DNA from 3 places in the Kluyvera fluvialis genome. Region 1 is predicted to be linked to each of the others. Evidence: predicted binding sites of a transcription regulator. Region 1 holds the regulator's gene; each other region holds the start of a gene.
What was found. The regulator PhoB, encoded in region 1, activates phosphate uptake and scavenging genes when phosphate is short. The targets are predictions, from matches to a motif close to CTGTCATAAAACTGNCNNAT.

Region 1 (10,937 bases):
AGGGGGAGGACGGGGGCGCAGATTGCAGGGATAAAAAAACCCGGCGCGAGGCCGGGTTTAGCAAAAAATGCAGCGTATTAACGGCGGCGGCTTTTAATCGCCCAACCCACCAGCAGCAGCAAGATCCACGCGAAACCAACGTACAGTGAAATACGGGTATCCGGGTGGTAGCCAATCAGGCCGATGATAAAGACGAGGAAAATCAGGCCAATAATGGTGGTTGTTACCCCGCCAGGCACTTTGAATTTCAGCGCTTTGACTTCATCAGCCGACAGACGGCGACGGAAGGCAACCTGCGACAACAGAATCATAATCCACACCCACACGGTGGCAAACGTCGCCAGCGAAGCAATCACCAGGAAGACGTTTTCCGGCATGATGTAGTTAAGATAGACCGCAAACAGCAGGGCGATAGTCATCACCATGACCGTCACCCACGGAATACCACGGCGTGACGTTTTGGCGAACACTTTCGGCGCGCTGCCCTGCTCGGCCATGCCGTGCAGCATACGACCAACGCCGAAAACATCGCTGTTAATCGCAGAAAGCGACGCCGTCAGCACCACAAAGTTGAGGATGCTCGCCGCAAAAGTGATGCCCAGATGTTGGAAGGTCAGGACAAACGGGCTACCGTCAGTGCCTACCTGGTTCCACGGATAGATGGACATAATGACGAACAGCGTCCCGACATAAAACACCAGAATACGCATCGGCACGGAGTTAATCGCGCGCGGAATGGATTTCTCAGGGTCTTTCGCTTCACCGGCGGTAATACCAATAATTTCAATCCCGCCGTAGGCAAACATCACCATTTGCAGCGACATCACCATGCCAAGCCAGCCGTTGCTAAAGAAGCCGCCGTTGCTCCACAGGTTATGAATCCCTGTCGGTTGCCCACCGTTACCAATACCCCAGATGATGATGCCGAAACCAGCAACAATCATCACGATAATGGTAGCGACTTTAAAGAACGAGAACCAAAACTCCAGCTCGCCGAACACCTTCACGCTCATCAGGTTGATAGCGCAGATAATCAGCACCACGCTGAGCACCCAAATCCAGTGCGGAACCGCCGGGAACCAAACCCCCATATAGATGCCGAACGCCGTCACATCGGCTATCGCCACAATCAGGATTTCAAAGCAGTAAGTCCAGCCGGTGATATAGCCCGCCAGTGGCCCCAGGTTATCCTGCGCATAGCGCGAGAAGGAGCTGGCGGAAGGGTTATGCACGGACATTTCGCCCAGCGCACGCATAATGATATAAGCGGCAACGCCGCCGATAATATAGGCCAACAGAACGCTCGGCCCGGCCATTTTGATGGCATCAGCTGAGCCGTAAAACAACCCCGTACCGATTGCCGAACCAAGAGCCATAAAGCGAATGTGTCGGGTACTTAGCCCGCGCTTCAGCTTGTTGTTTTCCATCGTTTCCAATGCCATGTCATACCAAAAATAAAAAACCACGGAACATGATATCCCGTGGTTGAACACCGTTTTTATACACATCAGGCCATAGTTGGCGCAACCTGAATTTCGCGGTGCAAAAACGAATTAGTGCGCGTTAGAGGCCACTTGTCGGCCCGCTGTGCGATCCCAAATCCCCGCCAGCACGGCCATAATAGCCGTTGGCAGCAGCCAGGCCAGCCCTTGCTCAGACATCGGCAGATGAGACGCCCACGCAGGCAGCACATCAGCAATCGCCGACGCTTTAACGCCATCCATAACACCAAAGACCAGGCTAATGAACATCGCTGGAGCCATCACGCGAGAGCTATTATGCCACCAACCGCGCGTAAAACTTAATACCACCAGTACGATACACGGCGGGTAAATTGCCGTCAGCACAGGGATAGAAATCTGAATCAGGTGGCTCAGTCCCAGGTTGGAAACCGCCATTGAGAACAGACCCATGATAAACACTAACGTGCGATAAGACAGTGGCAGATACTGCGCAAAGAACTCTGCACACGCACAGGTCAGGCCAACCGCCGTCACCAGACACGCGATAAAGATAAGCGCTGCCAGCAGGAAACTACCCGCGCCGCCAAAGGTGTGCTGCACATAAGCATGAAGAATTGCCGCACCGTTGGCTTGCTGATCCACCAGCGTCGCGCTATCAGAACCCAGGCGGAACAGCGCCAGATACAGCAGCGTCAGACCGACACCCGCCATTAAACCAGCCCAAATGGTATAGCGCGTCAGCAGACGAGATTCTGTTACCCCGCGAGAGCGCGCGGCATTCACGATAACAATACCAAAGACCATTGCGCCCATGGTGTCCATGGTCAGGTAGCCGTTGACGAAACCGTTAGAGAACGGGGCTGTCTGGTAGGCTTCCAGCGCGTGGCTAATTGGGCCAGCAGGCCACATAACCGCAGCGATAGACAGAATTGCCAGCGCCACGATTTTCATCGGAGCAAGGAAATTCCCGACCGTATCCAGCAGTTTGCCCGGATACAGTGAAACGAAAATCACCAGCGCAAAATAGATAAGGCTGTAGATAAACAGCGGCATAGCCCCATCACCGGTTAACGGCGCAATACCAATTTCAAACGAAACGGTCGCGGTACGCGGCGCAGCAAACAGCGGCCCAACGGCGAGGTAACACACGGTTGCCAGCAGTACACCTGCTACTTTACCAATCGGGGTGCTCAGGCTATCAACGCCGCCGCCCACTTTCGCCAGCGCAACCACGGTCAGCACCGGTAGGCCAACAGCAGTAATCAGAAAGCCAATCGCGGCAATCCAAACGTTGGAGCCAGCCTGGAGGCCAACCATAGGAGGGAAGATGATATTGCCTGCGCCAACAAACAGCGCAAAGGTCATAAAGCCCAGAGCGATGATGTCGCGAGATTTTAATTGATGGGTCATATATAACTACAGCCTATGGATGTGGTGTTGTAAAACAAATTTATCAAGCTGGTTCCTGCGGAATGATGCTGAGGAAACCAACAATAAACTCAGAGGGAAATGCTCCCTTAGCGGCGTTGAGAAGAATAGTTTTTTGATTTACCGCATATATGCAGTCTGATTACGACTGCATAGGGGCCAATTTAAACGCTTATAACGTTTTAAAGCAACACGGGATCGTAAAACCAGATGATTATATCGATAGTGAAATAACAGCTAGATTTATTAACTGGATTTGCGAAAAACATCCGGCTAATCATGCGAACAAATTTTAACCACACGTTCGTTAATCGGGAACGGTTTACTTGACTGCAAAGCAAACAGACCAGCCGAAGCTGGTCTGTGGAAAGTTAATCTGACAAGCAGCAGATCAGGCGCTTTTTTTGGCAATTAAACGTTCCGGCAGGAGAAAACTAAACCGCGAGCCTTTTCCCGGCTCACTGCTGATATCCAGCCGGCTATCGTGATGGCTAATCGCATGTTTGACGATAGCCAGCCCCAGTCCACTGCCGCCGGTTTGCCTTGAGCGCGCTTTATCCACGCGATAAAAACGCTCGGTCAGCCGTGGCAGGTGCTCTGCCGAAATACCCGGCCCGTTATCCTCAACGCTAAACAGCGCACCGTACGGTGTGCGCTGCCAACGCACGGTAATCAACGTGCCTTCCGGGGTATGGTTTACCGCGTTATACACCAGGTTCGACATCGCGCTACGCAGTTGATCTTCATTACCCAGCACCGTAAGCGTGTCGTCAATATCAAACTGGAACTGATGTTTATGCTGGCTGAGGGTCTGCGCTTCCCGCTCCACAACGCGCAGCATCAGCGGCACATCAATGGTTTCGTTTAACGCCAACACCGGTGATGCTTCAATTTTTGAAAGCGTCAGCAGTTGTTTGACCAGCCCTTCCATGCGCTGGGTTTGCTCGCGCATAGTATGCAACGCTTTCTCGCGCACCATCCCTTCCAGCACCTGCTCTTGCATCATCTCCAGATAGCCCTGCAACACCGTTAACGGGGTGCGCAACTCATGGCTTACGTTGGCAAAGAAGTTGCGCCGTGCCCCTTCTAACTGGTGCATTTGCGTGACGTCACGCGCCACCATCAGCAGTTGGCGGTCGGTATACGGCATAATACGAATTTCCAGATGACGCCCATTATTGAGCACTAAATTGAGCGGTTTAAGAAATTCGCGCTTTTTGAGGTGTTGAGTAAATTCGGGATAACGCAGCAGGTTAAGAATATTTTGCCCGCTATCGTCGGGCCAGCGTAGCCCCAGCAACTGCTGGGCTAAACCATTACACCAGAAAATCGCCCCTTCTTCGGTGGTCAGCACCACCGCATCCGGCAGCGACTCGGCGCCGCTACGAAAGCGTTTAATCAGATTGCCCAACTCACGGCGGCGCTTTTTATTGCGCAACTGCATCTGGTTAAGCCCATACAGCAAAGGCTCCCAGCTTCCCCGACCGGGCGGCGGAGTCATACTTCTGTCAACCCACAGCCACCAGGACAAGCGCAGTAAATTCCAGAAATGCCAGATAAGCAGGCCGGTCACCGCCGCCAGTAAAAACCACGGCAAATAACCCAATACCCATCCCAGTATCAGCGCCGGGAGGCAGCACAATAGCAGCTCCAGGGCCAGCCTTTTCCATGACAGCCGTTCCAGCACGCGTCACACTCCTGTCAAAAATTAGAAACGGGCGGAAAAACGATAACCCGTGCCGCGAACGGTTTGCACCATGCGGTCGTGACCACTGTGTTCCAGCGCTTTGCGCAGACGACGAATATGGACATCGACGGTGCGGTCTTCAACGTACACGTTAGTGCCCCAAACGTGGTTCAGCAGTTGCTCACGGCTGTACACGCGCTCCGGGTGAGTCATAAAGAAGTGTAATAATTTAAATTCGGTCGGCCCCATATCCAGCGGGTTTTCGCCGGTCATGACGCGGTGTGATGTAGGGTCAAGGCTCAGCCCCTGCATCTCAATCACCTCTTCAACTGCCATCGGTGAAATTCGACGCATCACGGCTTTAATTCGTGCGACTAACTCTTTCGGTGAGAACGGTTTGGTAATGTAATCATCCGCCCCGGTTTCCAGGCCGCGAACGCGATCTTCTTCTTCGCCGCGCGCGGTGAGCATCACCACGGGAATATCACGGGTTAGCGCTTCCCGCTTGAGATGCTTAATAAATTGCAGCCCAGAACCGCCCGGTAACATCCAGTCAAGCAGAATAAGGTCGGGCCACGGTTCATTCAGTTTGTTGACCGCGCTATCGTAATCTTCGGCTTCGACCGGCTGAAAACCATTTTGTTCCAGCACGAAACAGACCATCTCGCGAATTGGCGCTTCATCTTCAACGACCAGAATACGTCTTGCCATTATTTGCCCTGTTTTAGACATCAGTAAGATATGCGGCGTCATTATGCGTCAGATTTATGACAGATTTATGAAAAACATGACGGTTAGATGATAGCCCCTTTTCATCGATGACAGCCGCTAAATTTCACCCATCCCCACTCACAGGCAGCGTACGGAATGATGATGTGTATAATCACCGTTACGCCATTTGTTACGGAACTACTATGCGCATTCTTCACACTTCGGACTGGCATCTCGGCCAGAACTTCTACAGCAAAAGCCGCGCCGCTGAACATGCCGCCTTTCTGCACTGGCTGCTTGCCACCGCAGAAGCGGAGCGGGTCGATGCCATTATTGTGGCGGGTGATATCTTCGACACCGGCTCGCCGCCGAGCTACGCGCGCGAACTGTACAACCGATTTGTGGTGAATTTGCAACAGACCGGCTGCCATCTGGTGGTGCTGGCGGGCAACCATGACTCGGTCGCCACGCTGAATGAATCGCGGGACATTCTCTCGTTTCTCAACACCACGGTGGTCGCCAACGCTGGTCACGCGCCATTTATCTTAAACCAGCGAGACGGAACCCCCGGCGCGGTATTCTGCCCAGTGCCGTTTTTACGCCCGCGCGACATCATCACCAGCCAGGCGGGGCTTTCCGGCAGCGAAAAACAGCGCCAGGTGCTGGAGAGCATAACTGACTACTACCAGCAGCAATATCAGCAGGCCTGCGCGCTGCGCGCCGACGCCCCACTGCCGATTATCGCCAGCGGTCACCTGACGACCGTCGGAGCCAGCAAAAGTGATGCCGTGCGCGACATTTATATTGGCACACTGGATGCTTTTCCGGCACAAAACTTCCCACCGGCGGACTACATCGCGCTGGGGCATATTCATCGGGCGCAGAAAATTGGCGGCAGCGAGCATATCCGCTACAGCGGCTCGCCTATCGCGCTAAGTTTTGACGAAACCGGCAAAAGCAAAAGCGTCAATCTAGTGACCTTCACCGACGGCAAGCTTGACGAGGTGACGCCGCTCACCGTTCCGGTCACGCAGCCGCTGGCGGTGATTAAAGGGGATTTTGACGGCATCAGCGCCCAGCTTGCCGAATGGCGCGACCGCAACAACGACCCCCCCACCTGGCTGGATATTGAAATCACCAGCGATGAATACCTGCATGACATTCAGCGCAAAATCCAGGCCATCACCGATGACTTACCGGTTGAAGTGCTGTTGGTTCGCCGCAGCCGCGAGCAGCGCCAGCGCATTCTCGCCAGCCTGGAGCGTGAAACGCTAAGTGAGCTGAGCGTTGAAGAAGTTTTCCACCGCCGCCTGGCGCTGGAAACGCTGGAGCCAGAACAGCAGCAGCGCCTGCACACGCTGTTTAACGAAACGCTGAACAGCCTCGGCGAGGAAGAACAAGCATGAAAATACTCAGCCTGCGCCTGAAAAACCTGAACTCACTGAAAGGTGAATGGAAAATCGACTTCACCCAAGAGCCGTTCGCCAGCAACGGTCTGTTTGCCATTACCGGCCCCACCGGCGCGGGGAAAACCACCCTGCTCGACGCCATTTGTCTGGCGCTGTACCACGAAACGCCACGTCTCAATACAGTTTCTCAGTCGCAAAATGATCTGATGACCCGTGACACCGCCGAGTGTCTGGCAGAAGTCGAATTTGAGGTTCAGGGCGTGGCCTACCGCGCCTTCTGGAGCCAAAACCGCGCGCGTAATCAGCCGGACGGTAATCTGCAAGCGCCGCGTGTCGAGCTAGCGCGCTGTGCCGATGGGCAGATTCTGGCGGATAAAGTCAAAGATAAACTTGAGATGACGGCCTCGCTCAGCGGCCTGGACTATGGGCGTTTTACCCGCTCCATGCTGCTCTCCCAGGGGCAATTTGCCGCCTTCCTGAACGCCAAACCGAAAGAACGTGCCGAACTGCTCGAAGAGTTGACCGGCACGGAGATTTACGGCCAGATCTCCGCGCAAGTGTTTGAAAAACACAAACAGGCGCGCGCCACATTAGACACGCTAAACGCACAGGCCAGCGGCGTCAGCCTGTTAAACGACGAGCAACAGCAGGCATTGCAGCAAAGTTTGCAGGCGCTCACTCATGATGAGCGACAGTGGCAACAGCAGCAAACCCACGCGATGCAACATCAACAGTGGCTGGCGCGTCAGGGCGAACTGGAGCAGGAGCGCCAAAAAACACAACGGGCGCTGGTTGATGCCCAACAGGCACTGGAAGCCGCACAGCCGCAGCTTGCCGCGCTGCAACGTGCGCAGCCTGCCGAGGCATTACGCCCTCGCTGGGCGCTAATGCAAGAGCAGACGGCGACGGTAGCAAAAACCCACCAGCAAGCGCGGCAAGTAAATACTCGCTTACATGAAACACTGGCGCTGCGCGACCGCATTCGCAACGCCGCCGAGCGTCAGTTCTCGGCCTTGCAACAGACGCAAAAACAGTTGCATCAATGGTTGCAGGAACATGAATCTATTCAGCACTGGCACGGTGAGCTAACCGGCTGGCGCGGGGCGTTTGCCCAACAGACCAGAGAGCGCACCCAGCTACAAAATCACCAACAGCGCCTGCATGAACTGGAAAAACAGCTTGCTCAGTTGCCGCCCACGGCACTCACGCTCAGTGCTGAAGAGGTTGCCGCTCAGATAACCCAACACGCCGCCGCGCGCCCGCAACGCCAGCAGTTGAACAGCCTGCACGGCCAGTTTCTCCCGCTGCAAACGCGCCGCCAGCAGCTCACCGACGCGCAGTTGCAGCGTCAGCAACAGTTGGAAAAAATCACCGCCGACCTCAACTCACTTCGCCTGGTCTATAAAGATAAAAAGCAGCAGTTGGCGGATGTGAAGGCACTTTGCGAGCTGGAAGCAACGATTGTGCGCCTCGAAGCCGAGCGCGCCCGCTTGCAGCCTGGCGCGGCCTGCCCGCTATGCGGTTCCACTGAGCATCCGGCGCTGGCGGAATATCAGGCGCTGACCCCCGACATCAATAAATCCCGCCGCGACGCGCTGGAAAAAGAGGTCGCAAAACTTGCGGAGGACGGCGCGGCGCTGCGGGGTCAACAAGAAGCGCTGCAAAAACAGCAGCAGCAAGAAAACGACGAGTTACAGTCGCTTTCCCAGCGCGAGCAAGCACTTACCTCACAATGGCAAACGGTCACGGAGAGCCTGGGGATCGCACTGCAACCCACCGACGATATTGGCGGCTGGCTGGCAGCACAGGAAGATGCCGAACAGCAGCGCTATCAGCACAGCCAACGGCTGGCGATTGAAGGGCAAATTCGCGAATTGCAGGGGCAGCACGCGCATCTGCGCGAGGAGCTGGAACAACGCAGCGCTGCACTCAGCCAAACGCTGGCCAATTTTGCTTTAACGCTCCCGGCAGCCGGTGAGGAAAATAGCTGGCTTGCCGCGCGCGAAGCGGAGACTCAACGCTGGCAGCAACAACAGAAACAGAACCAAGATATTCAGCAACAGCTAGCGCTGATCCAGCCATTATTGGACACGCTGCCAGCGGCGAAACATTCTGACGACGTCGAACCGGTTGCTCTCGACGGCTGGCTGAAAGTGCACCACGAATGCGTATCGCTGGAAAGCCAGTGGAAAACGTTGCAACAGCAAGAAACGCTGGAAAATCAGCGCCTACAGCAGGCAGAACAGGCCTTCGACCAGGCGCTTGCCGACTCCCACTTCACCGATCGCCAGGATTTCCTCGCCGCCCTGCTGGACAACACCGAGCGCCAACGCCTGGAGCAGTTGAAACAGTCGCTGGAGTCGCAACATCAGCAAAGCCAGACGCTGGCAACACAGGTGCAGGACGCCATCGCCCGCCATCTGGCGCAGCGTCCGGCAACGCTTACGCCGGAGTTCACGCTTGCCGAGGCACAAACGCAGCTTCAGCAGATTGCCCGCCAGCTTCGTGAAAACAGCGAGCGCCAGGGCGAAATACGCCAGCAGTTGAAACAAGACGAAGAAAACCGCCAGCAACAACAAGCGCTGTTCCTGGAGATAGAAAAAGCCAACGCGGTGCTGGAAGATTGGGCGCATTTAAATGCGCTAATTGGCTCCAAAGAGGGGGATAAATTCCGTAAATTTGCCCAGGGGCTGACGCTGGATAACCTGGTATGGCTGGCTAACGAGCAGCTCAGTCGCCTGCATGGCCGCTATTTACTGCAACGTAAAGCCAGCGATGCGCTGGAACTGGAGGTGGTAGATACCTGGCAGGCCGATGCGGTACGCGATACTCGTACGCTCTCTGGCGGGGAAAGTTTCCTTGTGAGCCTTGCGTTGGCGTTGGCGCTTTCTGATCTGGTCAGCCATAAAACGCGTATCGACTCGCTGTTCCTGGATGAAGGTTTCGGCACGCTGGACAGCGAAACGCTGGATACCGCGCTCGACGCACTGGACACGCTCAATGCCAGCGGCAAAATCATCGGCGTGATAAGTCACGTTGAAGCGATGAAAGAGCGGATCCCGGTGCAGATTAAGGTGAAGAAAATCAACGGGCTGGGGTATAGCCGCCTGGATAAAATGTTTGCCGTGGAGTAAACCGTCCCTTTCTCCCTCAGGGAGAGACGAGGCTCTGGTACTCAAGAAAAGGCCGGATAGCGCTCGCGCTTATCCGGCCTGCTTATCCGCAAAAATTATCGCCCGTTTTATTACTGTTTTCTGAAAAACTCGTTATACAACATATACAAATGCGCAGCACTCCAGGAAAAGTTCGGTGCGCCCTGCTGGGCTCCGGTCAACGGGTTATAGTTTTCCTGAATAGGGCCATCCGAAGTTAAGCCTTTGGCATGTTTAAAGAACGCATCAGCCAGCTCTAGCGCCTCTTCACGATGACCGTAACGCTCCATACCTTTCAGACCAAACCACAGTTGATCAACCCAAACGCGCCCGCGCCAGTAAATATCCGGGCCAAACGCCGGGTTGGTTAACGCCGCCGTCCCCAACGGCACAAAGGTGTTGAACTCTTTGTTATCGAGCATCACAGAAATCACATCGTCGGCATGTTGCTGCGTCGCCGCACCGTTAAACAGAGGCGACCAGCCCTCCGGCCCTTTGCCACGTTCCACAATGGGCTTACCGGCGCAGCCGTTCGCCAGCGGTTGATCTTCAATGCGGATGTCGTAATAGAACTTGCTCTGCGGATCGAACATGCAGGTATTGATGTAATCCGCCAGTTTCTGCGCCAGCGCCTGATAGCGTTTCGCCTCCTCCGGCTTGCCCAAAATGGTCGCCATTTCCGCCAGATAGTGGTTATCGCTGTACATATAGCTCGCCTGGTCAACCGACTCCTGCATCAGCGAGTAACCGAGCAAATTGCCCTGCCGATCGCGGTTTTCAGCAAACTTCACCGTCCAGTCGCTACGCTTGCCGCCGTTGGCGACATATTTATCTAACTGTTCTTTATCGATAAAACCAAAGACCGCCGCATCATCACGCCCCGATTCCCAGGACGCCGCCACCTGCGCGGGGATCTCCAGGCTGTCGTAATCACCTTTCGCCGTTACGCTTTCATAGGTTTTCAGGCCAGAAAGCGTCTGCTGTTGCGCGCCCTTTTTCAGCGTAAACAGCATCTCGCCGCTGGCGGTGTTATGCGCTTTGTCGCGTGTTGCGCCATATTCCGGCACACCGTTGCCGTTATGGTCGC
Region 2 (10,937 bases), 1.2 Mb from region 1:
GGTGCGGCCACCCACAGAAACACCGGAAGAAGATTCGATATACGCCGTCACAGAAGAAGTACCGATAAAGGAGCCAGCAACAGAGGAGACGCTATCCACGTACAGCGCCTGCTTCATGCGTGGGAATTTACCTTTATCATCCGTCAGACCGGCTTTATCCGTTACGCCGATCAGCGTGCCAGAGGAGTCGAACAGGTTAACCAGCATGAAGGAGAAAATAACCCCCGCCAGGCCGAGGTTAAATGACCCCGCCAAATCTACCTGACCCACCACCGTCATTACGCTTGGCGGCGCAGAAACGATGCCGCTGTAATGCACATCGCCCATCATCCAACCCAGCAGGGTGGTCACGACAATAGAAACCAGTACCGCTGCATGAATATTACGCGACGCCAGAATAGCGATAATGAAGAAGCCCAGAACGCCTAACAGTACGCTGTGAGACGTCAGATTACCAATCGCCACCAGCGTGTCCTGGTTTGCGACGATAACGCCCGCATTTTTCAGCCCCATCATGCCGATAAACAGGCCGATACCGCTGGTGATACCCACACGCAGGCTCACCGGGATGTTCGCAATCATCCAGTAGCGAACGCGGAAAATAGTTAACAGCAACAGGCCGACTGCGCCCCAGAAGATGGCCCCCATGCCCACCTGCCACGGCAAGCCCATCGCCTGCACCACCACAAACGCGAAGAAGGCGTTTAAGCCCATCGCGGGAGCCAGCGCCACCGGCAGGTTGGCGAATACGCCCATCAGGATACTGCCCAGCGCCGCAATCAGGCAGGTGGTAACAAACACCGCACTGGTGTCCATTCCGGCAACGCCCAGAATTTGCGGGTTAACGAAAACGATGTAGACCATCGTCAGGAAGGTGGTAAAACCGGCGATCACTTCGGTGCGTGCCGTTGTGCCGTGCTCGCGTAGTTTAAACACGCGCTCCAGTATCCCCTGGCCAGAAGCTTGGGTAGTGTGTTGCTGACTCATTATCTATTTCCGCAAAAAAGGAAGGAAAATTCGTCGCTATCCTATACCAAAATGCGACAATAGGCGCGGTTGGGTGATACTTTTTTTCATTGGTTTTGCTTATACGGCAACGATTGCGTCCCCCGATTCAGCATTACGTAAACGTTAAACTTGTTAAAAAGGAAATGACATGTCCGGAGTTGAAGCGGTTTTTTTTGACTGTGACGGTACGCTGGTTGATAGCGAAGTTATCTGTTCACGGGCCTACGTCCACATGTTTAAAACATTTGGTATCACGCTCGATCTGGAAGAGATTTTTAAACGTTTCAAAGGCGTAAAGCTCTACGAGATTATCGACATCATTAACGCAGAACACGGGGTTAACCTGGCAACAGCAGAGTTGGAACCGGTTTATCGCGCAGAGGTCGCCCGCCTGTTCGATACAGAGCTAGAGGTAATCTCCGGGGCTAATGCACTGCTGGATGCGGTGAGTGTGCCAATGTGCGTAGTGTCGAATGGCCCGGTCAGCAAAATGCAGCATTCACTGGGCAAGCTGGAGATGTTGCATCACTTCCCGGAAAAACTGTTCAGCGGTTACGATATCCAGCGCTGGAAACCAGATCCGGCACTGATGTATCACGCGGCAAAGGCGATGAACGTCAACGTTGAAAACTGCATCCTGGTGGATGACTCTTCGGCGGGGGCACAGTCAGGTATTGAGGCCGGAATGGAAGTGTTCTATTTCTGCGCCGATCCGCATAACAAGCCTATCGATCATCCCAAAGTGACGACTTTTACCGATTTAGCGCAGCTACCAGAATTGTGGAAGGCACGGGGCTGGAATATCACGCGTTAAACCAGCACATCTGGATTAGCCGCCAGGATAACCGCTGGCGGCTCCCGTACTATTTACTTAAAGAGTTTTTGTACAAACTCAATATATGCTGGCCGCCAGACATCCATTTCATGACCCAGACCAGGATAGACCTGATAGTCGTTATGGATCCCCTTCTTATCCAATAACGCCTTCAATTCCTTGATATCTTTACCTGTAACATTGTCTTTTTCACCTATCACCAGGGTGAAGTTTCTGAGCTGTTGATTCACCGCCTGTGGGTCATTAAGACGCAAAGCGACGTCGCTATCCGGCACGGTGATCGTCGTTACCGCGCTGAACAAGCCCAGCCAGCCAAAGGTTTCAGGGTGTTTAAATACCGAGAGTTGCGCCTGATATCCGCCTTGAGAAAGCCCAGCCAGCGCTCGTCCGTTAGCATCTTTTCGCACATTATAACGCTGATTAATCAGTGGGATAATATCGTGAATCAGCTCTCTGTCGCCGAGACTGGCATTAGGGTGGTAAAACTGCGAGCGGATATCGCTATAGCGAAAATTTTCAGGGATCGTTTGTGGCGTATCGGTTTCAGTTTCCAGCACGACCACCAGCATCGGTTTGATTTTCCCTTCCGCTAATAGATTATCCATGATTTGCGGAATGCGCCCCTGGTTAATCGCCGAAAGGGTCGTATCGCCAAAACCATGATAGAAATAAAGGACGGGTAAAGGCTGCTCAGAGGGTTGATATCCGGGCGGCGTCCAGACATAGAGATGGCGCTCTGACTTTAATTCATTTGAATAGTAAGTCAGTATATTCATATCGCCATGAGGCACTCTACGGGCATCAAGTATGCTTCCCCGAACCAACAGTAAGCTCGTATTGACCTGGCGCTGCGGCTTGGCATGAGCGCGACCCGGATCGATGGTGCGTAAGCCATCAACATCATAAAAATACTCATACATATTTGGCGCCATCGCCGAAGACGTCCACGTCCAGACACCACGTTCATCTTTCTGCATCGGGTGAGCCACGCGGCTCTCGTCGGTTGCTCCCGTGACCACATTTACCGTTTTAGCATTCGGTGCCCATAGCCGGAAAGTGACGGTTTTATCTGGGTTAACTCGCGTAATAAACTGACTTACCGGCGCTTCTTCCCCCGGTCCTGGCAGCGTTGACTCTGCCTGAGCCTGATAAACAAAAGAGCTTAGGGCGAGCGTAACCGCTACGCCAAGTGGAATTATTTTCATTAGCTTATCCTTACAAAAGTACGATTATCAGGCCTACACCATCCTGTGAATTGCAATGCAAGAAAATAATAACCATGAAAATAATTTCACGTGTGACACATGGCAGAAATGGGGAAAAATCAGAAAACGCTAACGCGATACATTCGGTAAGAGAGGCTAATTCAGAAGGGTTAAAGAGAACCACGATGTGGTTCTCTTCATTTTTACACTGGCAGCGATTTAGTGAACAACCCGTTATTCTGGGTAAATTAGGAGGCGTTACTCTTTCGAATCGTCACCCGCCAGCAATTTGTCCAGTTCATCACCGCCCACGTGACGGAAATCCTGCCCTTTCACGAAGTAGAAAATGTATTCGCAAATATTCTGGCAGCGGTCACCGATGCGTTCGATAGAACGGGCGCAGAACAGCGCTGTCAGTACGCTTGGGATGGTACGCGGGTCTTCCATCATGTAGGTCATCAGTTGACGCACGATGCCTTCATATTCCTGGTCAACTTTCTTATCTTCACGATAGATACGTACAGCTTCATCCAAGTCCATACGCGCAAACGCATCCAGCACATCGTGCAGCATCTGCACCGTGTGGCGGCCCAGTGATTCCAGGCTTACCAGCAATGGCTGGTGCTGCTGAGAGAACTTCTCCAGCGCGGTGCGGCAGATTTTATCCGCGACGTCACCAATACGTTCCAGCTCGGCGATCGTTTTGATAATCGCCATCACCAGACGCAGGTCGCTCGCCGTTGGCTGACGTTTCGCGATAATGCGCACGCAGGCTTCGTCGATCGCGACTTCCATCATGTTGACGTGCTTATCGCCATCGATAACGCGCTTCGCCAGTTCGCTATCCTGGTTGTGCATCGCGGTGATGGCATCAGAAAGCTGCTGCTCCACCATGCCGCCCATCGTCATCACCTGGGTGCGAATGCTCTCCAGCTCGGCGTTGAACTGGCCGGAAATGTGTTTGTTAAGATTGAGATTGTCCATAGTTCCTCCAGATGCCCAAAAGATTTCTGGCTGTAACAAGGCGGCAACTGCATGAATCCCCAGGCGTCACTGGGTGAGTAAAGGCAGCCAACGCGGGTACAGCCTGAAAGATGAAGGGCATATCAACCGTAGCGGCCAGTAATATAATCTTCTGTTTGTTTCTTCGCGGGCTTAGTGAACAGATCGTCCGTGTTGCTGAACTCAATCAACTCGCCCAGGTACATAAACGCCGTGTGGTCGGAGCAACGCGCCGCCTGCTGCATGTTATGGGTCACGATAACGACGGTGTAATCTTCTTTCAGCTCGGTAATCAGCTCTTCAATGCGCCCGGTAGAGATAGGGTCAAGCGCAGAGCACGGCTCATCCAGCAGCAAAACTTCCGGGCGAATCGCGATACCGCGCGCGATGCACAGACGCTGCTGCTGACCACCAGAAAGAGAGTATCCGCTCTGGTGCAATTTATCTTTGGTTTCATTCCATAATGCGGCTTTGGTCAGCGCCCACTGCACGCGCTCGTCCATATCGGTACGCGACAGCTTTTCAAACAGACGCACACCGAAAGCAATGTTGTCGTAAATCGACATCGGGAACGGCGTCGGCTTCTGGAACACCATGCCCACTTTAGCGCGCAGTAACGCAATATCCTGGGTGTTGGTGAGAATATTATCGCCATCCAGCAGAATTTCGCCTTCCGCGCGCTGCTCTGGGTACAGTTCAAACATTTTGTTGAAGGTACGCAGCAGCGTCGATTTACCGCAGCCAGACGGACCGATAAACGCCGTCACCTGGTTTTTGGCAATATCCAGGTTAATATTCTTCAGGGCATGGAATTTGCCGTAGTAGAAGTTCAGGTCACGAACTGAAATTTTACCCGGAGTGGTGTTAACCATACTCATCTCAATCTCTTCCTCATCCAGCGCCGCATCCGCCACGCCGTAAAATGATGCCTGATGGCGTTTCGCTTATCAGACCTACAAATGTGTTCAACCGTAGGCCGGATAACGCGCGCTATCCGGCAATGTGTTAACCGTGTTTCTTCTTGGCGAAAATAACGCGCGCCAGAATGTTCAGCAGCAGTACGCACAGGGTGATAATCAATACCCCGGCCCAGGCCAGTTGTTGCCATTCGGCAAACGGGCTCATCGCAAATTTAAAGATGGTGACCGGCAGGTTGGCGATAGGCTGCATCATGTCCGTGCTCCAGAACTGGTTCGAGAGCGCCGTAAACAGCAGCGGAGCCGTTTCACCAGCAATACGCGCGATAGCCAGCAGGATACCGGTCATAATCCCGGAGATAGACGCTTTTAGCGTTATCGCGGAGATCATCTTCCACTTTGGCGTCCCCAGTGCGTAAGCCGCTTCACGCAGGCTATCCGGCACCAGTTTCAACATGTTCTCGGTCGTACGAATGACGATAGGCACCTGCAATAACGCCAGTGCAATTACGCCTGCCCAACCGGAGAAGTGCTGCATCTGTGCAACCACAATGGTGTAGACGAACAGCCCCACTACGATAGACGGCGCGGACAGCAGAATGTCGTTAATGAAGCGGATAACCTCAGCCAGCCAGGATTTGCGCCCGTACTCCGCCAGGTAGATACCGGCCATAATGCCAAGCGGCGTACCGAAAACGGTCGCCCACAGGATCAGCAGGCCACTGCCCGCCAGGGCGTTCGCCAGGCCACCACCTGCGGTGTTCGGCGGCGGCGTCATTTCGGTGAATAGCGCCAGCGACATGCCGTCGATACCACGCGTAATGGTGGCCATCAAGATCCACACCAGCCAGAACAGACCGAAGATCATCGTCGCCATTGAGAGCGTCAGCGCAATGCGGTTTTTCATGCGGCGCTTCGCCTGCATCTTGCGGCGGGACTCCGCCAGCGCAGCGGTGTTTTGCATTTCCAGCGTTGTCATGAGCGTGTCCCCTCATTTTTCGCCAGGCGCATAATCATAAACTTCGATGCCGCCAGCACGATAAAGGTAATCGCAAACAGGATAAGACCCAGTTCCATCAGTGCTGAGACATGCAGGCCAGATTCCGCTTCGGCAAACTCATTCGCCAGCGCGGAGGTGATGCTGTTGCCCGGCATATACAGCGAAGCGCTGTCGAGCTGGTAGGTGTTACCGATGATAAAGGTCACCGCCATGGTTTCACCCAGCGCGCGGCCAAGGCCAAGCATGACACCACCAATCACCCCGTTTTTGGTGAACGGCAGGACAATGCGCCAGATAACTTCCCACGTGGTGCAGCCGATGCCGTAGGCCGACTCTTTCATCATCACTGGGGTTTGTTCGAACACATCACGCATAACGGCAGAGATATACGGAATAATCATAATGGCGAGGATAACCCCAGCCGCCAGAATACCGATACCAAACGCCGGGCCGGAGAACAGAGCACCGACAAACGGGATGTTAGAAAGGATGTTGCCCACGGGTTCCTGGAAGTAAGTGGCGAACAGCGGAGCAAAGATAAACAGACCCCACATGCCGTACACGATACTCGGGATCGCCGCCAACAGTTCAATCGCGATACCTAACGGGCGTTTGAGCCAGTTGGGGGCGAGTTCAGTCAGGAAAAGTGCGATGCCGAAGCTGACCGGAACGGCAATCAGCAAGGCGATAACGGAGGTGACGAGCGTACCGTAAATGGGTACTAACGCGCCGTAGATGTCGTTAGGCGCATCCCACTCTTTGGTCCACAGGAAGGCGAAACCGAACTTCTCCATACTGGGCCAGGAAGAGATGACCAGAGAGACGATAATCCCGCCCAACATCAATAGCACAATCAGCGCAGCCAGTCTTACCAGCGCGCTGAATATCATGTCACCCTTTTTACCCGGAGGGTTAAAAGCAGGCTTAGTTGCAGCCATAAATTACTCTTTCCGTTAACTCGTTTACGATGTTGCCCATGCCGGATGGCGCTACGCTTATCCGGCCTACAGTCGGAACCGTAGGGCAGATAAGCGTAGCGCCATCCGCCAACTCGCTAATATTGCCTATTAGTACAGCGCTTTACCGCTGCTATCTTTTACGCTGGTCTTCCATGCAGCACGAACCTGCTCAACCACGCTTGCCGGCAGGGTAGCATAATCCAGCTCGTTAGCCTGTTTGCCACCGTTTTTGTAAGCCCAGTCAAAGAACTTCAGCACTTCAGCGCCCTGCTCTGGTTTCTTCTGCTCTTTGTGCACCAGGATGAAGGTGGTGGAGGTAATCGGCCATGCGCCTTCACCTTTCTGGTTGGTCAAGTCCTGAGCGAAAGATTTGCTCCAGTCAGCGCCTTTTGCAGCGTTAGCGAAGTTTTCTTCCGTCGGGCTAACCGCTTTGCCATCGGCAGAAATCAGTTTGGTGTAGGCCAGGCTGTTCTGCTTAGCGTAAGCATATTCAACGTAACCAATCGCGCCCGGCAGACGCTGGACGAATGCTGCGATACCGTCGTTACCTTTGCCGCCCAGACCGGTCGGCCAGTTCACGGTAGAACCGGAACCCACTTTAGATTTCCACTCTTCGTTCACTTTCGCCAGGTAGCTGGTGAAGACGAAGGAAGTACCGGAACCATCAGCACGGCGCACAACGGCGATGTTCTGTGAAGGCAGTTTAACGCCAGGGTTCAGTTTGGTGATGGCTTCATCATCCCACTTCTTAATTTTGCCGAGGTAGATATCCCCCAGGGTTTTGCCATCCAGCACCAGCTCGCCTGATTTCAGGCCAGGGATGTTAACAGCCAGCACTACACCGCCGATAACGGTCGGGAACTGGAACAGGCCTTCCTGCGCCAGTTTTTCGTCAGACAACGGGGCATCGGATGCGCCGAAATCAACGGTGTTTGCGGTAATTTGCTTTACGCCACCGGAGGAGCCGATACCCTGATAGTTAACCTTGTTGCCGGTCTCTTTCTGGTAGGTATCCGCCCATTTGGCATACACCGGCGCAGGAAAAGTTGCACCTGCACCTGTCAGGCTTGCTGCTGCGAAAGCAGAGAAAGCGCTCATCGATAAGGTCGCGGCGACAACAGTTGCGACAGTGGTACGCATAACTTTCATAATGTCTCCTGCAAGAATCCGTAAATGATTGTTTGAGTGGCTACTCTGAGCAAAATAGGACAAACAGGTGACAGTTATATGTATGGAATATGACAGTTTTATGACAACCAAAGCCACACAAAAAACAAAAGAATTAAAGCCAGAAAAATCATAAAGATAAATAATTTCATTACCGTGAAACGGCAGAAAAATTTTCTTTTTATGACAGCCAATTGACGGGGTTTTATGACAGGTATAGCAGAGGATAAAAAATCCGGCTATGCCGACAGCACAACCGGATTGATAGGTTATTTGTGACGATTATTCAACCGTCACAGACTTCGCCAGGTTACGCGGCTGATCCACGTCGGTGCCTTTAATCAGCGCCACATGATAGGCCAGCAGTTGCAATGGAACGGTGTAGAAGATAGGCGCAATCACTTCTTCGACATGCGGCATTTCAATGATGTGCATATTGTCGCTATCGGTGAACGCCGCGTCTTGATCGGCAAACACATACAGTTCACCGCCACGCGCGCGCACTTCTTCAATGTTGGATTTCAGTTTTTCCAACAGTTCATTGTTTGGTGCAACCACGATAACCGGCATTTCGGCATCAATCAGCGCCAGCGGGCCATGCTTCAGCTCGCCTGCAGCGTAGGCTTCCGCATGAATATAAGAGATTTCTTTGAGCTTCAGTGCGCCTTCCAGCGCGATCGGGTACTGATCGCCACGCCCCAGGAACAGCGCATGGTGCTTATCAGAGAAATCTTCCGCCAGAGCTTCAATGCGTTTGTCCTGCGACAGCATCTGCTCAATGCGGTTTGGTAACGCTTGCAGGCCATGCACAATGTCATGCTCAACGGAGGCATCCTGGCCTTTCAGGTGCGCCATTTTCGCCACCAGCAACAGCAAGACCGTCAACTGAGTGGTAAAAGCTTTCGTCGAAGCAACGCCAATTTCAGCACCAGCGTTGGTCATAATCGCCAGATCGGATTCACGCACCAGCGAGGAACCCGCAACGTTACAAATCGCCAACGATCCTAAGTAGCCCAGCTCTTTGGTTAAGCGCAGGCCTGCCAGAGTATCGGCGGTTTCACCGGACTGCGACAGCGTGATCACCAGGCTGTTCGGGCGAACGGCCGATTTGCGATAGCGGAATTCCGAGGCGATTTCGACATCGCACGGCATACCCGCCAGCGATTCAAACCAATAACGCGCCACCATGCCGGAGTTATAAGACGTACCACAGGCGATAATCTGGATATGTTCTACCTTCGAGAGCAGCGCATCCCCCTCTGGCCCCAGCTCGCTTAAATCGACCTCTCCGTGGCTGATGCGCCCAGATAAGGTGTTTTTGATCGCGTTCGGCTGTTCGTAAATCTCTTTCTGCATGTAGTGGCGATAGATGCCTTTGTCGCCAGCGTCATACGTCAGGTTAGATTCGATTTCCTGGCGCGTTACAGATTCACCAGTTTTATCGAACACACTAACGGTACGGCGCGTCACTTCCGCAATGTCTCCCTCTTCCAGGAAGATAAAGCGACGAGTAACCGGCAACAGCGCCAGTTGGTCGGAAGCAATAAAGTTTTCACCCATGCCCAAACCAATAACCAGCGGGCTACCAGAACGCGCTGCCAGCAGTGTGCCTGGATCACGGGAATCCATGATAACCGTGCCATAAGCACCGCGAAGCTGCGCGATAGTGCGCAAAACGGCTTCACGCAGCGTGCCGCCCTGTTCCATTTCCCAATGCACCAGGTGAGCAATAACTTCGGTATCGGTGGCAGAAACAAAGACATAACCACGCGCTTGCAGCATTTCGCGCAGCGGTTCGTAGTTTTCGATGATGCCGTTATGCACCACCGCAATGTGGTCAGAAACATGCGGATGCGCATTGCCTTCTGAAGGTTCACCGTGCGTCGCCCAACGGGTATGCGCGATACCGGTTCCACCGTACAGTGGGTGTTCTTCTGCTGCTTGCGCCAATACCTGTACTTTGCCCAGGCGGCGCAGGCGGTTCAGATGGCCTTGATTATCAACCACCGCCAGACCTGCGGAGTCATAGCCACGGTATTCCAAACGACGAAGGCCTTCGAGAAGGATTTCAGCTACATCACGTTGCGCGACTGCGCCAACAATTCCACACATAGTTTTATGTTCCGATTTTGGCATTATGCCATGCGTTGTCGGTCAACCTGTTGCCCGTATTCCGGGCGCCCCGAGCCTTGTAGAGAGTGGGGTTATTTTTATAGGTACTGCTTTTGGGCGGGAGATTATGTTATCGCCTCACCCGTTGTTAGCCTGACGGCATTAACGCCTTATCAGGCCAACAAAAGAATTGCCGGGATAACCCGGCTGAATTACTTTTTCTTCACCGGACGTTGCCAGCCTTGTTTATGCACCTGCGGTACACGGCTTAGCACCAGTTCGTTATCCGCGATATCACGCGTTACCGTTGTGCCTGCGGCAATCGTCACGCCTTTACCGATGGTGACTGGGGCCACCAGCTGAGAATCAGAGCCGACAAAAACATCATCGCCGATAATGGTTTTAAACTTGTTCGCGCCATCGTAGTTACAGGTAATCGTCCCCGCGCCGATATTCACGTTGTCACCAATTTCCGCGTCGCCGAGGTAAGCCAGATGACCGGCTTTCGAGCCTTTGCCCAAACGCGCTTTTTTCAGCTCAACAAAGTTACCGACGTGTGCGCCTTCCAGCAGTTCAGCGCCCGGACGCAGACGCGCGAACGGCCCAATGGTACAAGCGGCTTGCAGGTTGGCGTCTTCTACCACGCTGTACGGGCTAATTTCACAGTCATCGCCGATAACCGCATTTTTAATCACGCAGCCCGTGCCGATTTTGACGCGATGGCCCAACACC
Region 3 (10,937 bases), 420 kb from region 1:
CGCGCATTCGTTCTTTGCTGCGGCGTAATCTGAATCAGGGTGATAACGAAATTAGCGTTGAAAACCTGCGGCTTAACGTCACTCGCCGCCAGGTATGGTTAGACGGCGAGCTGCTGGAGCTGACGCCAAAAGAGTACGCGCTGCTTTCACGGCTGATGTTAAAAGCCGGTAGCCCAGTGCACCGCGAAATTCTCTACAACGATATTTATAACTGGGATAACGAACCCGCCACCAATACGCTGGAAGTACATATTCATAACCTGCGCGATAAAGTGGGTAAATCGCGGATTCGTACCGTTCGTGGTTTCGGCTATCAGTTAGTTAACTCCATTAAGGCGGATTGACGCATGGCGTTACTTTCCATCCGTAAATGGCCGATGCGCCATCAGTTACTGTTAACCATCGGCGTTATTCTGGTGGTTTGTCAGTTAATTAGCGTGTTTTGGCTATGGCATGAAAGCAAAGAGCAGATAGAACTAGAAGTTGCCACGCTGTTGCATAATCACAACAATGCCAAGCATATTCGCCACGAAGTGCGTGAGGCGGTGGCCAGCCTGTTAGTGCCTAGTCTGCTGATTATCGGCCTTGCGCTGTATCTCTGTTTGCAGGCGGTAAAACGTATCACCCGCCCGCTTGCCGACCTGCAAAAAGAGCTGGATATGCGCACGCCAGGTAACTTACAGCCTATTTTCCTCCAGCAAACGACGGTGGAAGTTGAAGCCGTGACCACCGCGATTAATCAGTTGGTTGAAAATCTCACACAAACGCTCGATCGCGAACGCCTGTTTACCGCCGATGTGGCCCATGAACTGCGCACACCGCTGGCAGGGTTAAGGCTACACCTTGAACTGCTGGAGAAAACCCAGCACCTCACGCTGACACCGCTGCTCCAGCGCCTGGATCAAATGACCGAAAGCGTTGCGCAACTGCTACAACTGGCCCGCGTCGGTCAATCGTTCTCGGCGGGGAGTTATCAGCAGGTTAATCTGCTTATTGATGTGATTGAGCCGCTCAAAGCCGAGCTGGAAACGATGCTGAGCGCACGTGCGCAAACGCTGGTCATTACCGAGCCGACACCGACGGTGATTGTGTCGGGTGATGCCACATTGCTGGGCTTGCTGGTACGCAATCTGGTTGAAAACGCACACCGCTACAGCCCGGAATCATCAACGATTACGCTATCGCTGGCGTCGGAGTCACGCCCAATGCTGGTCGTCGAGGACGAAGGCCCCGGGATTGATGAGTCAAAGGTTGGCGAGCTGAGCCAGGCGTTTGTCCGCATGGATAGCCGTTATGGCGGGATTGGTTTAGGGCTGAGCATCGTTACACGCATTGCACAATTGCATGAAGCGGCATTCTTCTTACAAAACCGCGAAACCACTAACGGCACGCGGGCTTGGGTAGAATTTCAATCATCCAGGCGTTAAAGCGTTTAGTAGGTCAAAGCCCAGTGGCAAAGAAAGCCTGCCACAATCATGACAGAAACGAGTACGGAAAATAGCTGCTGAATATTCAGATTGGACATAACACTACCCCCAATGATTTTGCAGATAGTATCAGTGGAATTTATTAAGCAAAGATTAAGAATCTCCCCTAACAGGTAATCTTACTCGCCATTTTATTCCGGGGTAGCGCTCAGGCCCCTCACTGACGGGGTGTACACTGCGGGTTTTCCGCGCTGTCCATGTCCAAACTGGCTGCGCCAGTATACGCCTTTCAGGTAGGTTCTACGGTTGGCATCCGTGCATGATGCCAACCGCATTTCTTGCAAAATTCCGTGAGTCCTCATCAGGACGCGGCGATAAATAGCTCGCGCAATTGATGCAGACGGTCGCGAATTTCCGCCGCTTCTTCGAACTCCAGGTTCTGTGCATGTTTCAGCATTTGCGCTTCCAGCGTTTGGATCTGCTGCTGTAGCGCTTTTGGCGTCAGTGCAGGGACATCGGCCTCGACAATTTTCGCTGCCGTTCGTGACTTGCCACGCCCTTTCGCTTTGGTTTTCGCCAGCCCCTCGCCCATCGCCAGAATATCAACCACGTCTTTGACCAGCCCTTGCGGAACAATGCCGTGTTCTTCGTTGTAGCGCTGCTGTTTCTCTCGACGCCGTTCGGTTTCACCGATCGCTTTCGCCATCGAAGGAGTGATTTTATCGCCGTACAGAATCGCTTTACCGTTGATGTTACGCGCGGCACGACCAATGGTCTGGATTAGCGAACGCTCGGAACGCAGGAAACCTTCTTTATCGGCATCCAGAATCGCCACCAGAGAGACTTCTGGCATGTCCAATCCTTCACGCAACAGGTTAATCCCCACCAGCACATCAAACTCGCCAAGGCGCAAATCACGGATGATTTCCATACGCTCAACGGTGTCGATATCCGAGTGCAGATAACGCACCCGTTCGCCGTGCTCTTCTAAATATTCGGTAAGGTCTTCCGCCATACGTTTGGTCAGCGTAGTAACCAGCACACGCTCGTTAATCACCGAACGTTTACGGATTTCCGATAGCAGATCGTCCACCTGAGTGCCGACAGGGCGTACTTCGATCAATGGGTCGAGCAATCCGGTTGGGCGTACGACCTGGTCAATGACGTCGCCACCGGATTTTTCCAGCTCATAGTTGCCCGGCGTCGCCGAGACATAAATGCTTTGCGGTGCCAGCGCTTCAAATTCTTCAAACTTCAGCGGGCGGTTATCCAGCGCCGACGGCAGGCGGAAGCCGTATTCAACCAGCGTTTCTTTGCGCGCACGGTCGCCGCGATACATCCCGCCAATTTGCGGAATGGTGACGTGGGATTCATCAATTACCAGCAGGCCATCGGCAGGCAGGTAGTCAAACAGCGTTGGCGGCGGCTCGCCCGGCCCGCGCCCGGAAAGGTAGCGCGAGTAGTTTTCAATGCCCGAGCAGTAGCCCAGCTCGTTCATCATCTCGAGGTCAAACTGGGTACGCTGGCTCAGACGCTGTTCTTCCAGCAGTTTGTTATTCGCCAGCAGCACTTTGCGCCGCTCCGCCAGCTCAACTTTGATCTCCTCCATCGCTTGCACAATGCGCTCGCGCGGCGTGACGTAGTGCGATTTCGGGTAGATGGTATAGCGTTGAATGGTTGACTCAACGTGCCCGGTCAGCGGGTCGAACAGTGAAAGCCGCTCGACTTCTTCATCGAACAGTTCGACGCGCAGCGCAAGGTCATCCGACTCCGCAGGGAAGATGTCGATCACTTCGCCGCGTACGCGGAAAGTCGCGCGCTGGAATGCCTGATCGTTGCGGGTGTACTGCAAGTCAGCCAGACGACGCAGAATAGAACGCTGGTCGATTATCATGCCGACCGTCAGGTGCAGCATCATTTTCAGGTACAGATCCGGGTCGCCCAGGCCGTAGATAGCGGAAACCGATGCCACCACGATAACGTCGCGGCGCTCAAGCAACGCCTTAGTGGCTGAAAGGCGCATCTGCTCGATGTGCTCATTCACCGAGGCGTCTTTTTCAATAAACGTGTCGGAGCTTGGGACATAGGCTTCTGGCTGGTAGTAATCGTAGTAGGAGACGAAATACTCCACTGCGTTTTCCGGGAAGAACGCTTTCATCTCGCCGTACAACTGCGCCGCCAGCGTTTTGTTCGGCGCAAGCACCATTGTCGGGCGTTGGAGGTCTGCAATGACGTTTGCCACGGTAAAGGTTTTGCCTGAACCGGTCACCCCCAGCAGCGTCTGGTGCGCCAGGCCGTCTTCCAGCCCTTCTTTCAGGCGCGCGATCGCGGCAGGCTGGTCGCCGGAGGGACTAAATGCAGAATGTAATTTAAAGGATTTACTCATGAGCAACGCTACCTGATGACGAATGGGCTGGCTGGGGATTAATTCTACTCGCCACTTGCCGAATTGCCAATAAAAAATACTGGATATAAACACAGTAATACATTATCGTATTTGGTATACACAGCGTAACGGCAAGCAAGAGCGGCTGAAATTTATCCTCTGACCAGATAAAACACCAGCCAGATGAGGTTATCCCCAGAATTTTTTCTCTTTTAACATTTGTCAATATTGGTCATGAAAGTTTTGTGGCAATCCATAGCACTTTTCAACACGGCATTGCTTTTACGTATCTTATTGATAACAAATGAAAACGTTAAAAAGCCGCGTTTCGCATCAATTCATGCGCAAGCCGCATGTTCTCTCGTTTACCGCGTGTTTTCTAACTCTAATACACAGGGTTATCCACAGGAATAGTGGATAACTACCTCTAGCCCCTATCCCTCGCCATCCGGCGATTTGCGCAACAGAGGGCAAAACGGCGAGCAAAAATTTTTTTTAGTCCCAATTTTGATATGCATCAGCGAAAAAGCCCGGCCATTTTTTCGTGACCACAGTCGAATTCTTTACGTTTTCTGCGAGTTATCGCTTACGAATGAAGATAACCCACAGAAATACAATACAAGCGGATAAAGCCGTTTAGAGCGCGCTCAGATCAAGATATTCACCCAGCGGCTGCGATTCAACAGCGTCACCCAGCCACGGGATTTCGCCAAGCATCGGCGCTGGCAGCATTCGCTGTAGGGTGCTGAGGTACTCGGCGTGACGACGCCCTGGCGGTATGACATCGTTCGCAACCCAACCCGCCAGTCGCAGCCCCGCTTGTTGAATGGCTTGTGCGGTTAGTAGCGCGTGGTTGATACAGCCAAGCTTAACGCCCACCACCAGAATCACCGGCAGTTGCTCCGCCAGCACCCAGTCGGCCAGCGTTAACGTCGGCGATAGCGGCGTAAACCAGCCCCCCGCGCCTTCAACCAACACCCAGTCAGCCTGCGTTTCTAACGCGCGCAGGCCCGCAGACAGCACGCTGGCTTCAATCGGGCGCTGTTCATCGGCGCTGATAATATGCGGAGAGGTCGGCTCGGCAAAGGTATACGGATTTACCTGTTCGTAGGTTAGCGGCAACACGCTGTTGCGCTGTAGTGCCAGAGCATCGCTATTGCGCAACCCTTCATCCGTCATTTCACTGCCGGAGGCCACCGGTTTGTAGCCCGCAGTTCGCCAGCCGCGCAATGCGGCGGCTTGCAATAACGCAGTGCTGACCACCGTTTTTCCCACTTCGGTATCGGTTCCGGTCACATAGTAGCGTTTAGTCACGCGTAATCACTCCTGTAAAAAGATGGTAAGTCAGCGGGCATTCCCCCGCTTGCGACGGCCACGCCAGTTGCAGTTGTTGTAGCCTGCCGCGCGTCAGCGGTAGCGGGCTACGCCCCTGATGGAGGTGCGTCGCGCCTATCCCTTTCAGCGAGCGCATTGCGCTTAATGCATCGGGGAATGGCAAAGTCATGGTGGTTGAAGTACAACGCGCATTGAAGCCCGCCAGCGCTGCGCGCAGCGTTTCCTCCGCCAGAAAACGGTTTGCGTGCGGATGATTATCCACCGCTTGCCAGGCTTGATTTAACTCGGGTAACGACCCTGCCGTCAGGGTGGTAAACGCCAGCGTGCCGCCGGGGCTAAGCTGGCGATACAAACCGGCAAGCGCCACATCAATGTCGCTACACCACTGAATCGCCAGATTGCTCCACACCAAAGAAAACTCGCCGCCGGGCAGCGGGATATCTTCAATATCCGCCAGCAGATAGCGGTCTGCGGCCTGTTGGCGCTGCGCCTGTTCCAGCATCTCGGCACAGAGATCTAATGCGGTGACATGGCTGCCTCTATCGCGCCAATAACGGCTGTAACTCCCCGGCCCGCATCCGGCATCCAGCACCGTTTCAAACGTCTGAGGTGGAAGCTGTTCCAGTAAATGCGCGGCACTTCGGCGCTGGAGTTCATCATGTTGATGGTAAGAGGTTGCCGCGCGACTAAACGCGGCTGCCACGGCCTGTTTATCAACCCTCGCCATGCAACACCTCCAGCAGATGCGTAATATCCTGCGCCTGATGAGCGGCGGTCAGCGTCAGGCGCAGGCGCGCAGTGCCCGCTGGCACTGTCGGCGGGCGGATAGCCGTCACCCAACAGCCCTGTTCGCGCAGCCGTTCAGCCAACTGTAGCGTCCGGGCATTGTCGCCGACGATCAGCGGCTGAATAGCGCTTTGTGAGTCGCTTAACGGGTAGGCCAGCCCGCTGGCTCCGTGGCGAAATTCAGCCACGCGCTGCGCCAACGTTTCACGCCGCTGCTGCCCGTCGTCGCTCTGAATGACCGCCAACGCCGCCTGGAGCGCCAGCGCTTGTGCAGGGGGCATGGCGGTGCTGTAAATCAAGTGGCGGGCAAACTGCAAAAAGTAATCCGCCACCACATGGCTGCATAATACCGCCGCGCCGCTCAGGCCAAACGCTTTACCAAAGGTCACAACCAGCAATTCAGGATGAACGCCCTGCTGCTGGCAACTGCCGCGCCCGTTGTCGCCGTCAACGCCAATACCGTGCGCGTCATCAACCATCAGCCAGGCCTCGGCCTGCCGCGCGGCGAGGGCGATGTCTGCCAGCGGTGCACGGTCGCCGTCCATACTGAACACGCCCTCCGTCACCACCAGTTGCTGCCCGTCGCACGGCGCCGCCAACAGCCGGGCGAGGTGCTGGCTGTCGTTGTGTTGAAAACGCCGAAGCTGTGCGGCGTTTTGCGCCGCCGCTTCCAGCAGTGAGGCATGGCTTAAGCGGTCGGCGACAATGCGGTCTTCACGGCCTGCCAGCGCGGCAATCACCGCCTGATTCGCGGCAAAGCCGGAGATAAACAGCAGCGCGCGGTCATAGCCCAGCCAGTCGGCAAGCTGCTCTTCCAGGCGCTGATGCGCCTGGTGATAGCCCGTCACATGACCGGAGCCGCCGGAGCCAACGCCGTATAGCTCCGCGCCCTGCTGCCAGGCGCGTATCACTTGCGGGTGCTGGCTCAGCCCTAAATAGTCATTACTGGAGAAATTGCGATAGCGGCGCTCGCCGCACACCAGCCAGCGCCCTGCGCCTTGTTGCAGCGGCTGGCGGCGGCGAAAAGCCTGCGCTTCGTGGCGTTCAGCAACCGCGTGTTCGATGCGTTGTTGCCAGCTCATACCGCCGCCGCGTTGTAGTATTCCTCAGTATCTGGCGTCATCAGCGCCTGTTCCAGACGCTGTTGCTGCTCGTTGTCCCCGGCAGTAACCGTGGTTTGCTGCGGGTTTAACCCTAGTTTTCGGAACAACTGCAAGTCTTTGTCTTCTTCCGGGTTCGGGGTGGTCAGCAGTTTGCAGCCGTAGAAAATAGAGTTCGCGCCAGCCATAAAGCACATGGCTTGCGTTTGCTCGTTCATCTGCTCGCGCCCCGCAGAAAGACGTACGTGCGAAGTCGGCATCATGATCCGCGCAACGGCAATAGTGCGAATAAAATCAAAGGCATCTACGTCGTCGTTATCCGCCAGCGGCGTCCCTTTTACTTTCACCAACATATTGATAGGCACGCTTTCCGGCGGCGTCGGCAGATTAGCCAGTTGCAGCAATAGCCCAGCGCGGTCGGTCACGGTTTCGCCTAAACCGACAATCCCGCCAGAGCAGACTTTAATCCCGGCATCGCGCACTTTATCCAGCGTGTCCAGGCGTTCCTGATAGCTGCGCGTGGTGATGATGTTGCCGTAAAATTCCGGCGAGGTGTCGAGGTTGTGGTTGTAGTAATCCAGCCCCGCCGATGCCAGACGCTGCGCCTGGCTATCGGACAACGTGCCGAGCGTCATACAGGCTTCCAGCCCCATTTCTTTCACGCCCTGCACCATCTGTTCGAGGTATGGCATATCGCGGTCGTGCGGGTTTTTCCATGCCGCTCCCATACAAAAACGGGTAGAGCCTGCCTGCTTGGCTTTGCGCGCCGAGTCCAGCACCTGTTCGACTTCCATCAGGCGCTCGCTTTCCAGCCCGGTTTTGTAGCGCGAGCTTTGCGGGCAGTATTTGCAGTCTTCCGGGCACGCGCCGGTTTTAATCGACAGTAGCGTACTGACCTGCACCTGACGTGGGTCGAAATGCTGGCGATGAACTTGCTGAGCTTCAAACAGTAAATCCAGCAGGGGTTTTTCGAAAAGAGCGGTAACTTGCGACATTGTCCAGCGTAAAGGGTGAGCCATTGGCTTCTCCGGGGGTTTTGTTAATTTTCGGATCGGTTTATACTTGTAAACCTAAAACTTTTCAAAATGGTTTACAAGTCGATTATGACAACGGACGATCTCGCCTTCGATCAACGCCATATCTGGCATCCCTACACTTCAATGACCGCGCCACTGCCGGTGTATCCGGTAGTTTCTGCCGAAGGCTGTGAGCTACAGCTTGCCAACGGCGACCGTCTGGTTGACGGTATGTCGTCCTGGTGGGCGACCATTCACGGCTACAATCACCCACGCCTCAATGCGGCGATGAAAACGCAAATCGACCAGATGTCGCATGTGATGTTTGGCGGGATCACGCACCCGTCTGCCGTCGCGCTGTGCCGCAAGCTGGTCGCGATGACGCCGGAGCCGCTGGAGTGCGTTTTCCTCGCGGATTCAGGATCGGTGGCGGTGGAAGTGGCGATGAAAATGGCCTTGCAGTACTGGCAGGCTAAGGGCGAGCCACGCCAGCGTTTTCTGACCTTCCGCAACGGTTATCACGGCGATACGTTCGGGGCGATGTCGGTATGCGACCCGGATAATTCGATGCACAGCCTGTGGAAGGGGTATTTGCCGGAAAACCTGTTCGCTCCTGCACCACACAGCCGTTTTGACGGTGAGTGGGACGAATACGATATGGTGTCATTTGCACGCCTGATGGCGGCGCATCGTCATGAAATTGCAGCGGTGATTATCGAGCCTATCGTGCAGGGAGCGGGGGGAATGCGGATGTATCACCCTGAGTGGCTCAAACGTATTCGTAAAATGTGTGACCGCGAAGGCATATTGCTGATTGCCGATGAGATAGCCACCGGATTTGGCCGTACCGGCAAGCTGTTCGCCTGTGAACACGCGGGGATCAGCGCCGATATTCTGTGCCTCGGCAAAGCGTTGACCGGCGGTACGATGACGTTATCCGCCACCATCACCACTCGTCAGGTTGCACAAACCATCAGCAATGGCGAGGCGGGCTGCTTTATGCACGGGCCGACATTTATGGCTAACCCGCTGGCCTGCGCGGTCGCCACGGAAAGCCTTGCCATACTGGAGAGCGGCGAGTGGCAAACGCAGGTTGCCGCTATTGAGCGTCAGTTGAAGCGTGAACTGGCCCCTGCCAGTGATTCACCGTGGGTTGCCGATGTGCGCGTGCTGGGGGCAATTGGCGTGGTAGAAACGCGCTATCCGGTCAATATGGCGCGCTTGCAGCGTTTCTTCGTCGAGCAAGGCGTCTGGATCCGTCCTTTTGGCCGCCTGATTTACCTGATGCCCCCTTATCTCATCGCCCCGGAGCAGTTGACACGCCTGACCCGATCGGTCTGTCTGGCGGTTGAACAAGAAACATTTTTTATCGATTAAAGCGCAGAAATTTCGTTCGCTAGCCGCTACACTCCTTTGTTAATCAGTCGATTAACAAAGGAGGCAGTCGATGAAATTAGTCAGCCACGATCTGCGTGATGGCGAAAAACTCCCCCACAGCCAGGTTTTTAATGGCATGGGCTATGACGGCGGAAATCTTTCTCCCCATCTGGCGTGGGATGACGTCCCCGCAGGCACAAAAAGTTTTGTGGTGACCTGTTACGATCCCGACGCGCCAACCGGTTCCGGCTGGTGGCACTGGATTGTCGCTAATATCCCGGCAGATATTCGAGAACTGCCCACTGGCGCAGGTTCTGGGCTGGTAGGTTTACCGGCCAGCGCGCTTCAAACCCGCACCGACTTTGGTAAAGCGGGCTACGGTGGCGCAGCGCCGCCGAAAGGCGAGACTCACCGTTATATCTTCACCGTACATGCGCTCGACGTGGACAAAATCGACGTTGATGAAGGTGCTAGCGGGGCGATGGTCGGTTTTAACGTCCATTTCCACAGCCTCGGCAGCGCGTCAATCACAGCGCTGTTTAGCTAATTCGCCACACGCAGTATCTGCCCTGCCGGGGAAACCTCGCAGGGCTTTTTTATGTAATTTTCTGACGAAAAACCAACAGACAGGAAGGCAAACAAGACGAGCTACGGCGAAGGGAAATTTATCTTGTGAAGATAGTCACAGTTTAAAAACAAACACGCCAACGACAAAGGTGATTTAAATCACAAAAAAGTCGTGAATAACGGCGGTATTTTAACTTTGTAGCCGACTTTCAGTGCATTTATGTGACAAGCATCACTAAAAACAGCCTTTGAGTGGGAGTTGTATGGTGACATTAATCACAAAGAGCCCTCGAGTACGCGAGATGAAAACGGCGTGATAGAGTCGATTTTGCATACAGAACGACTGGATGGTTTTTGGCGAAACCACCGCAACTATTACGACGCGCAGCATCTTTACCGCGCACCACGAGGGGTCTTTTATGTTATCACCAGATATCAAGGTCAAGATACAGAATTTTGGCCGTTTCCTCAGCAATATGGTGATGCCCAATATTGGCGCATTCATCGCCTGGGGCTTAATTACCGCGTTATTTATTCCCACCGGTTGGCTGCCTAATGAAACGTTAGCCAAACTTGTTGGCCCGATGATCACTTACCTGTTGCCGCTGCTAATCGGTTATACCGGTGGCCGTCTTATTGGCGGCGAGCGCGGCGGTGTTGTGGGCGCTATCACTACCATGGGCGTTATCGTCGGCGCGGATATGCCGATGTTTATGGGTTCAATGATTGCAGGCCCGCTGGGCGGCTGGGCCATTAAGCGGTTCGACCGCTGGGTCGATGGCAAAATCAAAAGCGGTTTTGAGATGTTAGTAAATAACTTCTCCGCCGGGATTATCGGGATGCTGCTGGCGATATTGGCCTTCATGGCTATCGGGCCGTTGGTTGAATTGCTGTCGAAAGCGCTGGCCTCGGGCGTCAACATTATGGTGCAAAATAACCTGCT

Region 2: a site for PhoB is predicted at 8,163-8,182, ahead of pstS (phosphate ABC transporter substrate-binding protein PstS). Genes of this name have one in related genera too.
Region 3: a site for PhoB is predicted at 4,046-4,065, ahead of uvrB (excinuclease ABC subunit UvrB). Genes of this name have one in related genera too.

The regions. Positions count from the first base shown of each region.
Region 1 covers NZ_AP046142.1:3,757,813-3,768,749, forward strand. Annotated here, with positions in the region: gene proY (proline-specific permease ProY) at 78-1,427, opposite strand; gene brnQ (branched-chain amino acid transporter carrier protein BrnQ) at 1,554-2,873, opposite strand; gene phoR (phosphate regulon sensor histidine kinase PhoR) at 3,283-4,578, opposite strand; gene phoB (phosphate response regulator transcription factor PhoB) at 4,600-5,289, opposite strand; gene sbcD (exonuclease subunit SbcD) at 5,493-6,695, shown strand; gene sbcC (exonuclease subunit SbcC) at 6,692-9,832, shown strand; gene ygjK (alpha-glucosidase) at 9,943-10,937, opposite strand, start outside.
Region 2 covers NZ_AP046142.1:4,944,788-4,955,724, reverse strand. Annotated here, with positions in the region: gene adeP (adenine permease AdeP) at 1-987, opposite strand, end outside; gene yieH (6-phosphogluconate phosphatase) at 1,157-1,822, shown strand; gene AC6I4B_RS23350 (alpha/beta hydrolase-fold protein) at 1,876-3,048, opposite strand; gene phoU (phosphate signaling complex protein PhoU) at 3,307-4,032, opposite strand; gene pstB (phosphate ABC transporter ATP-binding protein PstB) at 4,155-4,928, opposite strand; gene pstA (phosphate ABC transporter permease PstA) at 5,056-5,946, opposite strand; gene pstC (phosphate ABC transporter permease PstC) at 5,943-6,905, opposite strand; gene pstS (phosphate ABC transporter substrate-binding protein PstS) at 7,035-8,075, opposite strand; gene glmS (glutamine--fructose-6-phosphate transaminase (isomerizing)) at 8,376-10,205, opposite strand; gene glmU (bifunctional UDP-N-acetylglucosamine diphosphorylase/glucosamine-1-phosphate N-acetyltransferase GlmU) at 10,418-10,937, opposite strand, start outside.
Region 3 covers NZ_AP046142.1:3,336,629-3,347,565, forward strand. Annotated here, with positions in the region: gene pmrA (two-component system response regulator PmrA) at 1-344, shown strand, start outside; gene pmrB (two-component system sensor histidine kinase PmrB) at 348-1,427, shown strand; gene uvrB (excinuclease ABC subunit UvrB) at 1,789-3,813, opposite strand; gene bioD (dethiobiotin synthase) at 4,450-5,127, opposite strand; gene bioC (malonyl-ACP O-methyltransferase BioC) at 5,120-5,875, opposite strand; gene bioF (8-amino-7-oxononanoate synthase) at 5,862-7,016, opposite strand; gene bioB (biotin synthase BioB) at 7,013-8,053, opposite strand; gene bioA (adenosylmethionine--8-amino-7-oxononanoate transaminase) at 8,138-9,427, shown strand; gene AC6I4B_RS15770 (kinase inhibitor) at 9,498-9,974, shown strand; gene AC6I4B_RS15775 (PTS mannitol transporter subunit IICBA) at 10,414-10,937, shown strand, end outside.